Regions from separate parts of the Brevibacillus sp. YAE8 genome, predicted to be linked through region 2. Evidence: a T-box and tRNA genes for the amino acid it is inferred to sense, from the RefSeq annotation. Region 2 holds a T-box; the other holds one or more tRNA genes.
The links. The T-box of region 2 lies ahead of metG (methionine--tRNA ligase). A T-box ahead of a tRNA ligase gene usually reads a tRNA of that ligase, here a tRNA-Met.

Region 1: it encodes a tRNA-Met, which carries the amino acid that the T-box ahead of metG (methionine--tRNA ligase) is inferred to sense. The anticodon was not compared.

The regions. Positions count from the first base shown of each region.
Region 1 is NZ_BAAIYG010000005.1:269,274-274,295, forward strand. It holds gene pdxK (pyridoxine/pyridoxal/pyridoxamine kinase) at 1-81, shown strand, start outside; gene rarD (EamA family transporter RarD) at 162-1,070, opposite strand; gene AC27IT_RS10905 (EamA family transporter) at 1,332-2,240, shown strand; gene AC27IT_RS10910 (DinB family protein) at 2,372-2,836, shown strand; partial or broken gene AC27IT_RS10915 (glyoxalase superfamily protein) at 2,833-3,201, shown strand; tRNA gene AC27IT_RS10920 (tRNA-His) at 3,486-3,561, opposite strand; tRNA gene AC27IT_RS10925 (tRNA-Met) at 3,582-3,655, opposite strand; tRNA gene AC27IT_RS10930 (tRNA-Gly) at 3,664-3,737, opposite strand; gene AC27IT_RS10935 (hypothetical protein) at 4,401-4,973, shown strand.
Region 2 is NZ_BAAIYG010000017.1:55,994-61,015, forward strand. It holds gene AC27IT_RS18390 (TatD family hydrolase) at 1-354, opposite strand, end outside; gene metG (methionine--tRNA ligase) at 382-2,406, opposite strand; T-box leader at 2,460-2,715, opposite strand; gene AC27IT_RS18400 (AbrB/MazE/SpoVT family DNA-binding domain-containing protein) at 3,141-3,392, shown strand; gene rsmI (16S rRNA (cytidine(1402)-2'-O)-methyltransferase) at 3,546-4,436, opposite strand; gene AC27IT_RS18410 (GIY-YIG nuclease family protein) at 4,433-4,732, opposite strand; gene AC27IT_RS18415 (tRNA1(Val) (adenine(37)-N6)-methyltransferase) at 4,683-5,022, opposite strand, start outside.

The DNA.
Region 1 (5,022 bases), on a different contig from region 2:
GCGATTCGCCACTCCTTTGCCCTCAACCAATACGTCGGCCCAACCAACCACGGCGCATACCGCCGCAAGCACCAAGGCTAAGGCCAGCGGTTCGCAAACAAAAACTCCTGACCCGCCGAGAGCATCGTCCCGGAATCGGTCAGGAGTTTTTTTCTCTAATCTCACGCTTGCTTTTTGATCGCCACTTCCGGCTTGAGCGGAACCGTCGCCGGCTTTTTGCGCATCGAGCTTACGGTAAAGATGACGAGCGCCGACCAGATGCACGAAAAGCTGATGAGATGCGTCGTCGTAAACGGCTCTCCGAACAAAAACACAGCGGTAAGCAGCGTAATCGTCGGCGAGACGTACTGGATGAAGCCGACGATCGAGAGCGGCAAGCGCTTCGCGGCTTGCGCAAACCAGTACAACGGCATCGCCGTCGCGACTCCGGCCAGCGCCAGCAACAACATCTGCCACCATGCCAAAGTCGTCACGGTCTCTGTCCCGTTTGCCTGGAGCATAATCAGATAGCCGAGCGCGATTGGCGCGACGAACAGCGTCTCCCACGCAAGCCCGATCATCGCCTCCATCTTCACCACCTTTTTCGCCAGGCCGTAAAACGCAAACGTGAGCGCCAGCGAGAGGGCAATCCACGGAAACTCGCCGTATTGCACGGTGATGAACAGGACGCCGCAGGCAGCCAGAATCAGCGCTACCCACTGTCCGGCATGCATTTTTTCTTTTAAAAAGATCACGCCGAGCAGCACCGTAAACAGCGGATTCATATAGTAGCCAAGGCTCGTTTGCATGACCTGGTTGTTGTTTACCGCCCAAATGTAGATCAGCCAGTTCGCACTGATGAGCAGGGAGCAGATGGCAAGCGCCGCGGCTATTTTGCCTCCGGATACCGATCCCCACATCGCGCGCCAGCGTTTCGTTACCTGAATAATGATTGCGACAAAAAGAACAGACCAGACGATGCGATGCGCCAAAATCTCCCATGCGCCCATCGACTGGAACAGCTTCCAGTACAGCGGGAGCATCCCCCATGCAAAATACGCGGCAAACGCGTAAAGTATCCCCTGTTTCATTTTTCTTCCTCCACTGATTTTGCCATGTGCCCATCCTATAGAGTAGTGTAACGGAATTGTCGCCAATCGGCTATGTATTCATCACCAATATAAGCGCTCGAGACACTTTCATTCGCTACCATGGCAGCGATGTAACAAGACATCTGATTACCTCAGTAACACAATGAAGTGATATCAAATTTTTCATTGTACCATTTTTAACGCTGGTGTACAATAGGCATTATTCAACCGAGTTTAGTCATAAGAAAGGAATTTTTACCTATGACATACTGGCGTTCTGTTTTGTTAGTCTTGCTCGGCGCATGCAGCTACGGGGTGCTGTCCCTGTTCATGAAGCACGCGTTCGCCCTTGGCTTCACTCCTTTTGAAATGAGCGGGAGCCAACTGATTTTCGGCGGCTTGATTATGTCGATTGCGGCCTTGTTCTTCTCGCGGGAACGGTTTCGTTGGAAATATTTGCTGATTTTGGCGCCAGTCAGCCTGATGATGGCTTCCACCAGTATTTTTTACCATCAGGCTGTCAGTCGCGTGTCTGCTTCGCTCGCCATCGTGCTGTTGTTCCAGTTCACCTGGATCGGTGTCCTGCTCGAATCGCTCGTCGACCGCAAATGGCCGACAGCAGAAAAATGGGTATCGCTGCTCATGCTCGGCGGCGGGACGGTGCTGGCCAGCGGTCTTAGCGAAGGCGGGCTGCAAAACGTCAGCATCACGGGTCTGGTCTGCGGCCTGTTGTCGGGGGCAACGTTCGCGCTGGTCATTTTCTTCAGCGGGCGCGTCCTTCCGGGCATGAATCCTTATTTGCGCAGCGCGATTACGATCAGCATGGCAGCCGTGATGCTCTCCATCGTCTACCCGCCTACTTTTTTGCTCAATGGACGGCTGATGGACGGACTGCTTCCGCTCGGCTTGCTCGTTGCCGTATTCGGCTCGGTCATCCCGATTTTTTGCCTGGCGGTAGGCGTCCCCCGCATCGGCAACGGCCTCGCCACGATCTTGAGTGCCGTCGAGTTGCCAACCGTCGTGCTTTTGTCCTGCTTTGTCCTCCAAGAAAACGTGACGCTTTCCCAATGGGGCGGCGTTCTGATGATCCTCGCGGCCATCTGCGTGCCGCAAATCAAATGGCGCAGGCTTTTCGCGCCCGCCCATGTCTTGGAGAAAAAAGGCATGTAATTGAATCAAGCGTGTCGGTCCACCGGGGACCCGGCACGCTTTTTTTCTGTGCCTTTCCCTTCTCACGGATAGGAGAAAGCGGCGGTGGCATGGAATGGTAAGAAGAAGCGAAATCAGGAGGGAACAGAGGTATGGAAAAACGGCATATTGTCCTCTTTCAGCAGTTGGAAGATTATCGAAAGGAAGTGCTGGAGGCGGTAAACGGCTTGTCAGAGGAAGAAGCGCTCATCGTCCCGGCGGGCTTTTCCAACAATATTTTGTGGAACTTGGGACACATCTATCTGGATCAATACTTATGGCTGCAGCACTTGACGAAAGAGGAGGCTCCGATTCCGCCCGGCTTCCGCGAATGGTTCGGCTACGGGACCAAACCGGCAGACTGGCAATCTCCTCCCCCTCCCCTGCAAACCATCCTCGCCTTGCTGGAAGAACAGCCTCAGCAAATTCGCTCCGCCTATGGGGAGCGGCTGGAGGAACCATTTCCTGCCACCGAATCTGGCATGCACACCATCGCCCAGGTGCTGGTGCGGACGATTTTTCACGAAGGGCTGCATTTGTCCACGATTACTGCATTAAGGAGGTTTGTGAACAGATGACTCTTGCCGTCACGCCTGTCTTCCGCATTTTTGACGAAGCAAAAGCGAAGGAGTTTTACGTCGATTTTCTCGGATTTCAGGTCGATTGGGAGCATCGCTACGAGGACCATTTTCCGCTGTACATGTAAGTCTCGTCGCCCGAGTGCGTGCTGCACTTAACCGAACATCACGGAGACGCCTGTCCGGGCGCGGCTGTCCGCGTGCAGGTCGAGGACATCGAGCTGCTGCACCAGACGCTTACCGGCAAGTCGTATAAATACGCCCGGCCCGGTCTGGAAAAAACGCCATGGGGAACGCGCGAGGTGTGCGTGACAGACCCGTTTGGCAACCGGATTCACTTTTTTCAGCCGCATCCTTTTCCGTAAGCAGGCAAAAACAAGCTCCCGCTGGCAGCTTCTTGGCCGCGTAAGGAACTGTGTCGCCCCGCCGCGAACCTTTCTCGTGCGCGCGCTTGTATGCTTTTTTCGCACCGCCTGCATGTTTCGCCGCATGAAGGCGGGGCGGTCGATCGCATGTGTGCCTATGCTCGGACCACTGCCATGCTGCACCGCAACATGTAGCGAGCGAGAAACTCGTCCTGAAAATGCGCATACAAAAAGCCCAGCCAGATCCGTGCAGGAATCTCGCTGGGCTTTTGCTGTTTCTACTATGGGGCGATCGATGGGACTCGAACCCACGAATGCCGGAGCCACAATCCGGTGCGTTAACCCCTTCGCCACGACCGCCATGTGTGGAATCAATCAGGTAGCGGCGGAGGGAGTCGAACCCCCGACCTTTCGGGTATGAACCGAACGCTCTGACCATCTGAGCTACACCGCCAAACGCTATGGAGCGGGTGATGGGAATCGAACCCACGCGACCAGCTTGGAAGGCTGGAGTTCTACCATTGAACTACACCCGCAAAACAAATGCTGTCCCCTTTTGCGCAAGCTGTCGCTTGCCAGGTTCGCATTGCTGAAAAGTGGTTTTCGGACCTCTTTTACAAGCGTAATTGTAACATATGTGAAAAAAAAGTCAAGGATATGGAAAGTGACGCCATATAAAGCCGTTGTGTATAGGCTCGGGTCGACAAGCACAAACTTGTCCGTCCGCGACGGCGCGGGCTGTCCTTTGTATATTATATAGAAGAAAAACATCCTGCTTCCTCCGAGCCGTTCGCGGAATTTCGCCCTAGTTCATGATAGGCAGGCTGTTTTTTGCGGCCTTCTCCGTTCAAAAAAACTTTAACCATTGTCCGCAATTCCTATACACAAATGGAAAAATATAGCCGATGGTAACAGGAGAAGCAGCATTACCGCTGATTGGAAAAGAGGAACCCATGTGAAAATTTCCATGTCGCACGCCCTGCACCCCCAAAGCCCCCTTCGCTTAAGCAACGGGGCTGAAAATCAGGCAGTAGCGGACAGGCAGCAAAAAAAAACAAGCCGATTCCGTCACTGTCAGTTCCCAGGCTCGCAGCCTTTTTGCGAAAAACAACCAGTCGAAAACAAATGACCTGATGCAATCGTTGCAGCCCCAACGGGAAAAGCTGCAAGAGAGCAAAAGCAAATTATATGAGTCAGCATTGAAATCGGGCGGGCAAGCCCAGGGCATCCAGGAGCAGATCAAGGCGCTCGATGAGCAAATTCGCGCTCTGGATGAACAAATCAGCCAAATCAAGCTGGATGAAATGCAGAAGACGTTCGTCCAGGATGCAGACAGCAAACAGCCGACTCCTGAAAAACCCGCTGACGCTGGCAACCAGACTGCCGAAGAACCTGCCTTGCAGCATTTCATGGCGTTGTCCGGTAACTTGGAGCAGTTCGAACAGCTTTCTGCCCAGAAACATAAAATCGACCGCGGCATCCGGGTGTTGAATCAGGAGATCAAGCTGGACGAAAGCCGGGCTTTGTCAGGCCAAACGGCAACAGCCAAACGCGAGCAAGTGGCCGCACTGGAACAGACGATGGGCAGGCTCGATGAGCAGATGGGAGAAAAGTTTAAGGCGCTGACAGCACAGCTCAGCGAGCAGACGAATTTTGCCGAAGCCGAATCTTTCAGCACCGCTGCCCCTCCCCGCAATGCAGATGAATCGAGCAGCGGCGAGTCTTCGGCAGAAAACGCCCAGTCCGCACCTGACCTGGAACTCGCCCCGTAACGCGAGACAGAACAACCCACCTTTACGAGTGGAGCGACCACGCCGCGCC
Region 2 (5,022 bases):
CGCCAGACGAATCTGCTTGCGGAACACTTCGGCCTGCACGTCTTTTGGCGACGTATCCCAGTAGTAGTCGAGGCCCATTTCGCCCAGCCCCACTACTTTCGGATCACGACTCAGCTCCTCGATCCATTCCAGATGCTCGTCTGTCATATCTTTTGCGTCCTGAGGGTGCCATCCTACGACTGCGTAAATAAAATCATAGGTTTTCGCCAGCTCCATGCAGGTCGGGATGGTTTCCGCGTTAAACCCGATGTTCACGATCGTGCTGACGCCGTTTTCCCGCGCGCGGGCAATGACCTCCTCGCGATCCTCGTCGAATTCCTTCGCGTTCAGATGCGCGTGCGTTTCGAATAGCAAAATAGGTCCTTCCTTTCCTAGCCCTCGTTACTTCACAATCGCTCCGTTTGGCATGCTCGGATCGACTGTCGCCAGCGTCAGTTGGTCGCCTGCGGATGCTGCCAGGATCATGCCCTGCGACAGCTCGCCACGCAGCTTGACTGGCTTCAGATTGGCGACGAGGATTACTTTTTTGCCGACCATTTCTTCCGGAGTGTAGTATTTGGCGATACCGGAGACAACCTGGCGCTTCTCATAGCCGAGATCGAGCTGCAAAATCAGCAGCTTGTCGGCATTCGGATGCTTCGCGCACTCCACTACTTGCGCGACGCGCAGCTCTACTTTGCCAAAGTCGTCAATGCCGATCTCTTCTTTGGCATCCGCTGGTTTTTCTGTCACTTCAGCTTGGTTGGCAGTCGTTTCGTTCACAGGTGCTTCCCCTTTCAATGCGTCTTGCTTTTTCTTGTTTTCCTCTGCTTGGCGGCGCGCTTCTGCTGTCGATTCGTCGATGAAGGCCAGCTCAGCCTGCACGTCCAGGCGCGGGAACAGCAGCTCTTTGCGGCTGACAGTGCTTCCGGCAGGCAATCCGCCCCAGACGCCGGCAGATTCCCAGCTTGTTGCCTGCTCGTTGCCCAGGATTCCGAGTTGGTCCCAGATTTTCGCCGGAGCTTTGGTCATGAACGGCTGAATCAAAATGGAGGTGATGCGGATGCTCTCCGCAAGATTGTACATGACCGTTGCCAGACGTCCCTTGGTTTCTTCCGATTTTGCCAGATTCCACGGCATCGTTTCGTCGATGTATTTGTTGGTGCGTCCTACCAGCTCCCAGATGTGGGCAAGCGCGTTGGAGAAACGCATTTCTTCCATATGCTCCTCGACCAGCGCCTTTGTTTTCATCGCCAGGCCGATCAGGCTGTCATCCGGCTCTCCGGCATCTTGTGCGGCTGGCACGATGCCATCGAAATATTTTTCGATCATCGTAGTGGTACGGCTCAGCAGGTTGCCGATGTCGTTTGCCAGATCGTAGTTCAGACGCTGGATAAACGATTCCGGTGTGAAAATGCCATCCTGGCCGAAGTTGATCTCGCGCAGCAGGAAGTAGCGCACGCCATCGGAGCCATAGCGATCAATCAGCAGCTTCGGATCAATGACGTTGCCTTTGGATTTGGACATTTTTCCGTCCGGCATCAGCAGCCAGCCATGACCGAAAACTTGTTTTGGCAGCGGCACATCGAGCGCCATCAGCAAAATCGGCCAGTAGATCGTATGGAAGCGCAAAATGTCTTTTCCCACCATATGCACATTCGCAGGCCAGAAACGGCGGTATTTGCTGTCGTCGTCAGACAAGTAGCCGAGCGCGGAAATGTAGTTGGTCAACGCGTCGATCCAGACGTAAATGACGTGCTCAGGATCGCTCGGCACTTTGATCCCCCAGTCAAACGTGCTGCGGGATACGGACAAATCCTGGAGGCCCGGCTTGAGGAAGTTGTTAATCATCTCGTTGCGGCGGCTCTCCGGTTGGATGAAGTCAGGGTTCGCCTCGATGTGCGCGAGCAATCTGTCCTGGTATTTGGACAAGCGGAAGAAGTAGTTTTTCTCCTTCACTTTTTTCACTTCGCGGCCGCAATCCGGGCAAATGTAGCCTTTGTCGGTCTTACATTGTGTCTCGGTCCAGAAAGCCTCGTCCGGCACACAGTAGTATCCCTCATACTCGCCCAAGTAAATGTCGCCCTGATCGAGCAGACGCTGGAACACTTTTTGCACGACTTCCTTATGACGCGGCTGCGTGGTGCGGATGAAATCGTCGTAGGAGATGTCCAGTTTTTGCCACAGGTCGCGAATCCAGTCAACAACCGGATCGATGAACTCCAGCGGCTGTTTGCCGTCTTCGGCTGCGCGCTCCTGAAGCTTTTGTCCATGCTCGTCCGTACCTGTCAGGTAGTAGACGTCATAGCCGCGCAAACGTTTGTAGCGCGCCAGAGCATCACAAGCAATTGTCGTGTAGGCATTGCCGATGTGCAGCTTGTTGCTTGGATAGTAAATCGGTGTGGTGATGTAATATGTTGGTTTCATGCAACCTAGCCCCTCCTGATAACGTTTAGAAAAATAGAAAAGCCCACCCCAAAAATTGGGGCGAGCTCTAACTCGCGGTACCACCCAAATGCTCCGTTCCCCTCGCGGACAACGGACTTGGTGAGTCTGAAACAGACTCTGCCCGTAACGTGGGCCGACGTCACAAACTACTGGGCACGGTCATTTCCGTGGCTGTTCATCTGCAAGACTCTGGGGCCATGTTCAGCCTGCTCGCTTATGCCGGTTTTCAGCTACCCCGGCTCTCTGGGATAAGGAGGATCGGCTTACTCTTCCCATCATAGTCGTTTTGCTATCAATTCCCTCATTTACCCTCTATTGTACACGACCGACTTGTTTTGTAAACATCCAGGAGGGCCGAACGGCTACGATTTATTTTATACATGACAGGAAAAGGCAAAAAAGAGAAGACAAGGCTTTTTTGTCGAATGGGCGCGGCTTTATTCGACATAAAGTGACCGATTCGACACGCATTTCTCCCAGTTAATTTTATCCATAAAATTTTCCATACCGTTTCCACTTTTCTACGAAACGCTGATATATCAGCTTTCCTGTTTTCAAAAAAAACTTTGCTTTTCAAAGATTTGTCAAAATGATGTTGACACCTTTGGGAATCGCTGGTATGATAATCCCAACAGATAATGTCGAATATTGACGATTAATGATGAGCGTTTACCAATACATCGACATATGAAGACTTGAGAGGAGAATTTACTATGATGAAATCAACAGGGATTGTTCGTAAAGTAGATGAACTGGGTCGTGTCGTTATTCCGATCGAATTGCGCCGCACACTGGGCATCGCGGAAAAAGACGCTTTGGAAATTTACGTAGATGGCGAGCGCATCATCCTGAAAAAATACGAGCCTGCTTGCATCTTCTGTGGAAACGCTGATAAAGTATCTCATTTTAAAGGTAAAATCGTGTGCCAGGATTGCCTGACCGAGATGCCTGTTGTTAAACGCTAAACACTCATTTCCATACGTACTTGATTTACATACGATATGCCTTCGCAAAGGGACAAGCTTCGCGGAGGCTATTTGTACTGCCTGCGTCGCTGCTGCGCTGGTTGATCGGACGAAAAGAAAAAGCCGACCCGTTCGGTCAGCTTCCTGCTCATCTTACTCGTCTTCCTGGTCGCGGTGGTATTCGTTGTAGACGTCGCGCTTGGGCAAACCGCGATCGTCTGCCGCCTGTTTGATCGCCTCTTTTTTGCTCAAGCCTTGCTCGCAGTAATGCTCGACATGCTGGACAATGCTCAACTGCTGCCACCAGATGTTTTCCTCGTCTGCTTCAGCAGCGGTTGTGCCTGTAAAGCCTTCGACAATCACGCAAAACTCGCCGCGCACTTCGCCATTGCCCAGCCATTCCAGCAGCTCATCAAAAGTGCCGCGCACGAACTCTTCGTAGCGCTTGGTCAGCTCGCGCGCCAGCACGGCCCGCCGATTCCCCCACGCTTCCCGCATGGCCGCAATCGTCTTCTCGATGCGGTGCGGCGCTTCATAAAAAATCAGCGTCTCCGGGTAGCGCTTGAGTCGTTCCAGCTCTTCGCGCCGCTCCTTGTTTTCCCGGCCGATAAAGCCGCAAAAGACAAAGCGGTCTGTCGGCAGCCCCGAAGCGATCAACGCCGTCAGCCCTGCGTTGGCTCCTGGCACCGGAACGACAGGGTATCCGGCAGCGACCGCATCGCGCACGAGATCAGCGCCCGGATCGGATATCGCCGGAAGTCCGGCGTCGCTCACCAGCGCGATCTGTTTTCCTTCGGCCAGCCATTGCAGCAGCCCCTGACCGCTCGCTTCCTTATTATGTTCGTGATAGCTCACGGTGCGCTTTTCGATTTGAAAATGGTTCAACAGCTTCCTTGTTTGACGCGTATCCTCGCAGGCAATCACATCAACCGCCCGCAGCGTTTCCAGGCAACGGACCGTCATATCATCGAGATTGCCGATTGGCGTAGCGACCAGATACAGGACACCTGTTTCTTCCTGCGCAAAGCTGCGCTGTATATTCATCGCGGCGTCCCTCCAATCAACTGTTCTTTTTGCTTGCGATTCAGCCGTTTGATTCCTTCCTCGCGCTTCAAGCCCCACGAACGGTCAGGCCCTTCTTCCCAAAAGACAAGCGCAAGCGGCCCGCGCCCTCTGGTGTATTTCGCCCCTTTGCCTTCATTGTGCATCGCCAGGCGGCGCAGCAACTCCGTCGTATAGCCGGTGTACAAGGAGCCGTCCGCGCAGGCGAGAATGTAGACAAAATGGCTTTTATGCGAGGGAATCTCGTCTGCCGAAGTAAATTTCTTGCAGTTCTTCACAGTATTCCTCACCATTCTCATAGACAATCAGCGGCGGCTGAATCCTCAGCTCCGGCTTGCCACCCCTGATTCCTTCGATCAGCACCATATTCGGCTCGGCTTCCTTGCGCGGGTAAACCAGACGCATCCGCTTCGGCTCGATTCCGTACTGGCGCATCAAGGAAATAATGTCGATCAACCGCGTCGAGCGGTGAACGAGAGCAAGCTTGCCGCCGTTTTTCAACAACTGGCTGCCCACGCGAATGACGTCTTCCAGCGAGAGCAAAATCTCATGACGGGCGATTGCAAAA